Regions from separate parts of the Bacillus sp. EB V-12 genome, predicted to be linked through region 1. Evidence: riboswitches for the same ligand, from Rfam matches in the RefSeq annotation. Region 1 holds a riboswitch; the other holds the start of a gene.
What was found. Region 1 has a riboswitch for S-adenosylmethionine ahead of ACZDYH_RS24320 (hypothetical protein). Riboswitches for the same ligand answer to the same signal wherever they lie in the genome.
Positions count from the first base shown of each region.

Region 2: linked by a shared signal. The riboswitch ahead of metK (methionine adenosyltransferase) and the one ahead of ACZDYH_RS24320 (hypothetical protein) in region 1 are both predicted to bind S-adenosylmethionine.

Region 1 covers NZ_JBUXJL010000010.1:86,262-89,456, forward strand. Annotated here, with positions in the region: gene ACZDYH_RS24305 (ECF transporter S component) at 1-538, shown strand, start outside; gene ACZDYH_RS24310 (YwiC-like family protein) at 721-1,443, shown strand; gene ACZDYH_RS24315 (hypothetical protein) at 1,474-1,665, opposite strand; SAM riboswitch class I at 1,797-1,895, shown strand; gene ACZDYH_RS24320 (hypothetical protein) at 1,996-2,253, shown strand; gene ACZDYH_RS24325 (SWIM zinc finger family protein) at 2,516-2,905, shown strand; gene ACZDYH_RS24330 (NAD(P)H-dependent oxidoreductase) at 2,929-3,195, shown strand, end outside.
Region 2 covers NZ_JBUXJL010000011.1:100,220-103,414, forward strand. Annotated here, with positions in the region: gene pckA (phosphoenolpyruvate carboxykinase (ATP)) at 1-879, opposite strand, end outside; SAM riboswitch class I at 1,108-1,229, shown strand; gene metK (methionine adenosyltransferase) at 1,399-2,598, shown strand; gene ACZDYH_RS25385 (GNAT family N-acetyltransferase) at 2,640-3,164, opposite strand.

The DNA.
Region 1 (3,195 bases):
TGTTTCACGTGAAATTGTTCTCGTTGCTGTATTAGCGGCAATTGCAGCAGTAAGCCGGGTACCATTTTCTATTTTACCAAGTGTACAACCAACTTCTTTTGTCATTATCGTTTCTGCAATTGTATTTGGAAGTGAAACTGGTTTTATGATTGGTGCTACAGCAGCAATCGTATCTAATATTTTTTTGGGACAAGGTCCATGGACACCGTGGCAAATGTTTTCGTGGGGCATGATTGGTTTTATAGCAGGTTTACTTCGTAATACATTTTTTATGAAAAAGCTATGGGGGAGACTTCTTTACGGAGTAATTGTTGGCTTTTTATTTGGCTGGATTATGAATTTCTGGGGCCTTCTCGGTTTTATACGAGAAGCAACATGGGAAACTTTCATTTCGTATTATATCGCAAGTTTTTACTTTGATTTGAGCCATGCGATTTCGAATGTTATTTTCTTATTACTATTTAGTACTTCATGGATTACGATTCTTACAAGATTTAAAAAGAAATACGGTATATTAGATGAGCATAACGTGACATAGAAAAGCATACTCATATAAGGTAGGGTCGCGACTTACATATTCGTTTGCCTCTTTCATGCTTCTTACATAATGTAAGGAGCATTTTTTTGTCAAAAAATCGATTCAATATGCATCCGCTATTATATAAAATTATTTGTATAATTGTAGGTGAGAACTTTTTTCAAAAGGGAGGTGTATAGTTAATGAAGTTAGTTATTCCGAAGCAACATGGTGCATGGGCTATGCTTGTTATGCCTCTTTTATTAAGTGTCATACTTGGGAAACCTACTATTTATCATATTCCATTGTTTTTAGCGTGGTTCTTTATCTATTTAGCCACGTATCCATTTCTTACGTACATAAAGCAAAGACGAAAAAAAGAGTTTTTACAAGCTGCCATTGTTTATTTTATTATTGCGTTCCTATTTGGGACGATTTCTTTATTATATGAGTGGCGAATTCTTTTATTCGTAATAGTAATGATTCCATTATTTATAGTGAATATGTATTACGCTCGTCAAAAAAATGAAAGAGCACTATTAAATGATATTTGTGCGATTATTGTGTTTTGTATCGGTGGGTTAATTAGTTATTACTTTTCAATGAAGCAAATCGATCATACAGCTATATTTATTGCACTTATTTCATTTTTATACTTTTTAGGTAGTACGTTCTATGTGAAAACGATGATTCGTGAAAAAAATAATCCGAAGTATCGTCTTATATCTTGGGGATATCATATCGTATTAACGATAATTGTATTTGCGATTAATCCGTGGTGTTCTCTTATTTTTATACCAAGTGTCATTCGAGCAATTGTGTTGTATGGCAAAAAAATTTCTATTATAAAAGTAGGAATTTTAGAAATTGCTAATTCTGTATATTTTTTAATCATAACGGCAATAATTATGAAGTATGCCATTTGAAAAAACTTCCCATCAATTGATGGGAAGTTTTTAATCTTTTTCTAAAATGTGAACGGTGTACTCGCAACGTTGAATAGCTTGTTCAACAGCATAAAGTGATTGTTCAATACGAGCGCGATTAAAATCTTTTTCAACTGTTTCGAGCGCTTCTTCTAAACAATTTTTAGCTTCTTGTAATGATTGAAAAGAATCTTGTACATATCCGCGAGCATTTTGATGCATTTCATAATCCTCCTTGCATGTTCGTATATGGGTAGTATGAACAGTAAGGAAGAAAATATAATTTGTTATATTTATTATATTTGTTTGACAATTAAAGTGGAATTACGTATAGTAAGAATTAAGTGAATATTTTCTTATCCAGAGAGGTGGAGGGACTGGCCCGATGAAACCCAGCAACCGCGATGCAGGTGCTAATTCCAGCAGAACATATTTGTTCTGGGAGATAAGACGAAGATATATACGTAACTTCTTCTTATCGGAGAGGTTTTTTTATTGCAAAAAAACCGATTACGAAAATTTATATTAAGAAGAAAGGGGTTGCGCATTACTGTGACACTCGAAAAATACGTAAAACTGCGTAGTACAGTTTATGAATATATGATAGAGCAAGATAAGCCGATATCATTGTTAGATATTCAAGAACATATCGTTTCGCATCATGAAGGAAAATTCACGAAAAAGATGTTGCATCAATTTTATTTATCAAGATTATTAGACGAACTAAAACTGGATGGGAAAATTACATTAGCTGATGAATATCTCTATGCTGAAAAAGGGGTATTGTATAAGGCGAGAAAAGGGAGCTAAGCTCTCTTTTTTTCTTAAAATAACGGAGTATGTAGAGTAAAAGACTGCTAAAGCAGCCTGATACAGGGAATGGTGTTGAGTGTGTAGTGTCAAAAATTGAATGTGCCTGAAAGAGGCAATTCATATCGGCTGCAAATGAAAAGAGACACCTTCGCCGAATAGGTGTCAGTCGTTTTGTCATATAGACTTGCTATTTGACGGTTATTAGAATAACATACAGGATTTTTGAAGTCAAAAGGGAATTAAAGGAAGGGGTACAATTATGTACGCTTACTTATTAAAAGATATAACGAAATGGATCCCAAAGTACATTGTAGATAAGGGATATGAATATTATGAAGATGGACATGTAGAAGATGTTGAAATACATGATAAAAAAGTGTTTGCTTTCGTTACTGGAAATGCCGGAAATTATGAAGTAGTTATCGATCTCGAAGATTTTTCAGAAAGTAGCTGCGAATGTCCATATGAGAATCTTTGTAAGCATATGGCGGCAGTTGTTTATGATATTCAAGGTGCTGGTGAGAGTGCAGTTAAAGAGAAACTGAAAGATTTAGAAAAAGAAGAATTACTTATATTATTGAATCGATTATTGCAAAGTTCGAAAAACGTGCAAATTGTAGAGAAGATGTTAAAGAAGGAGAAACTTTAACGTATAGAGGGAGTTGTTATGTAGTGAACGTACTAATTGTATACGCTCATCCTAATCCTTCAAGTTTTAACGCGGCGATTTTCAATCATGTGCAAAAAGGACTACCGGAAACAAATCATTCAGTTACGCTGCTTGATTTATACAAAGAACAATTTGATCCAGTCCTCGTATTTAATGAAGAGAAGAAAAGACGTGATTTAGTAAATGAAGAAGAAACAGCTCGGTACAGAACGTTAGTAGAAGAAGTAGATACACTTTTATTCATCTATCCAATATGGTGGTGGGGGATG
Region 2 (3,195 bases), on a different contig from region 1:
AGATCCAAATGTGATTGCATCGAAAATTTGTGGTTCTTTCTCGTGAGAAAGGTTTACACATTTCGCGTAGCAACCGCCTTCAATATTGAATACACCGTTATCAGACCAACCGTGCTCATCATCACCGATTAATTTACGGTTTGGATCAGCAGATAATGTTGTTTTACCTGTTCCAGATAAACCGAAGAATAGTGCTACGTCGCCTTCTTCACCTACGTTTGCAGAGCAATGCATAGAAAGAATATCTTGTTCAGGTAGTAAGAAGTTCATAATAGAGAAGATTGATTTTTTCATTTCTCCAGCGTATTCTGTACCACCAATTAGTACAATACGTTTTTCGAATGAAACCATAATGAATGCTTCAGAGTTTGTACCGTCAACAGCTGGATCAGCTTTGAAGTTCGGTGCAGAAACAATTGTGAACCCTGACTCATGAGTTGTTAATTCTTCTTCAGTTGGACGAATGAATAATTGATGTACAAATAAATTGTGCCATGCATATTCATTAATAACTTGAATTGGTAGGCGGTAATTGCGGTCAGCGCCTGCAAATCCTTTGAAGACGAATAACTCTTCTTTTTCTTTTAAGTATTCTAAAACTTTAGTATATAATTTATTAAAATGTTCTTCAGAAATCGGTTGGTTCACAGCTCCCCAAGCAATTTTGTCAGCAACCGATGCTTCTTTCACAATAAATTTATCTTTAGGAGAACGTCCTGTATATTTTCCAGTTGAAGCAGAAACGGCACCAGTCGAAGTTAATTTCCCTTCATTTCGCATTAATACTTTTTCCACTAATTGCGGAACACTTAGTTGAATCTGTGCATTGCTTCCGTTCAATAATTCGTGTAAACCAATTTGGACATTCACAGTACTCATATTTATATACCATCCTTTTCATTTAATGAAATATTTCTCGTAATCCCCAACAAGAGTATAACACAATTATATAAATAATGTATACTATTTATTTCTTTTTGTTTGTGTGAATGCATTATTTCCCTATTAATATTTCATTTCAGGCGTATTGAGAAAAACTTTCAGGAAAATGTGAATATTAATTGACAAATGAATATCATTTCTTTAGTATAGGTTGGGACGGATACTCTCTTATCCCGAGCTGGCGGAGGGACAGGCCCGATGAAGCCCAGCAACCTCACTTGTATTGATAAATGCAGGTGAATAGGTGCTAAAACCTGTGCGAGGCTACAGGTCTCGAACGATAAGAGCGAAGGGCAAAAAGCAGTATGCAAGTAGCAAATTAAACCTTTCCTCTATGTAAAGTAGGAAAGGTTTTTCTGTATGCTTGTGTGGGAGAATAAATGTATGTCGCAGTTTGTGGCAAATTAAGGATGAGTTCCGTACAATATATACAATTACTGTAGGGAGGTTTACCACATGACAAAAAAACGTCATCTGTTCACATCTGAGTCTGTAACTGAAGGACATCCAGATAAAATTTGTGACCAAATTTCTGATTCAATTTTAGATGCGATCTTATCAAAAGACGCAAATGCACGTGTAGCTTGTGAAACAACTGTAACAACTGGTTTAGTATTGGTAGCGGGGGAAATTACGACTTCTACTTACGTAGATATTCCAAAAATCGTTCGTGAAACAATTCAAGGCATTGGTTACACACGCGCAAAATACGGATTCGATGCAGAAACTTGTGCAGTTTTAACATCTATCGATGAGCAATCTGCTGACATCGCTATGGGTGTTGACCAAGCGCTAGAAGCACGCGAAGGTCAAATGACTGACGCTGAGATTGAGGCAATTGGTGCAGGAGACCAAGGTTTAATGTTTGGTTTCGCATGTAATGAAACACAAGAGTTAATGCCACTTCCAATCTCGCTTGCTCACAAATTAGCTCGCCGTTTAACTGAAGTACGTAAAGATGATACATTATCATACCTACGTCCGGATGGAAAAACGCAAGTTACAGTTGAGTATGATGAAAATGGTAAACCAGTACGTGTTGATACTATCGTAATTTCTACACAACATCACCCAGATGTTACATGGGAAGAAATCGATCGCGACTTAAAAGAGCACGTAATTAAAGCTGTAGTACCAGCAGAATTAATGGATGGAGAAACGAAATTCTTCATTAACCCAACTGGCCGCTTCGTAATTGGTGGACCACAAGGTGATGCTGGTTTAACAGGACGTAAAATCATCGTTGATACTTACGGTGGATACGCTCGCCACGGTGGCGGTGCATTCTCTGGTAAAGATGCAACGAAAGTTGACCGTTCTGCAGCATATGCAGCTCGTTATGTTGCGAAAAACATCGTAGCAGCTGGTCTTGCTGAAAAAGCAGAAGTGCAACTTGCATACGCAATCGGTGTAGCACAACCAGTATCAATTTCAGTTGATACATTCGGCACTGGTAAAGTATCTGAAGACGTACTAGTAGAACTAGTTCGTAACAACTTCGATCTTCGCCCAGCTGGTATTATTAAAATGCTAGACTTACGTCGCCCAATTTACAAACAAACAGCAGCTTACGGCCACTTCGGACGTACTGATGTAGATCTATCATGGGAGCGTACAGACAAAGCAGCAGCTTTAAAAGAGCAAGCTGGTCTATAATATATGAAAAAAAGCTTTGCGCGGTGAGCGCAAAGCTTTTTTTATTTATAATTACGTTGGAATAAAGCGAAGAGTTCAATGTCATGCCAATTGCCATTGCGGAATATAGCTTCTTTACAAGTTCCTTCATGTTGAAAACCGAGTGATTTATATAATTTAATTGCTCTATCGTTAAAAGAAAATACTCGTAAAGAAAGGCGATGTAAATTTAATTCTAAAAATGCATAATCCAATAATAAGGTGAAAGCTTCCTTCCCATAACCTTGCCCCCAGTAATCCTTGTTACCAATATCAATAATACATTCAGCGTTTCGGTTATACGAATCAATATGAATTAAAGAAGTAATACCAATTGAAAGATGCGTAGATTTTTCTTCAATGATATAGCTCTTAGAGTCCGAAGAATGAATAAATTGCTGGCAAAGTTTTTCTGTGTCTTGAAGGGAATATTTATCAAGAGTGAGAGTAGTTGAACTCATAACGTCTATATCATTATGCCATTTATAATATGTTAGAATATCATCTTCGGAAAACTTTCGTAACTGGATACGGTTTGATTTAAACAATGTAAGTCCTCCTTTTGTATTTTCTTTTCAC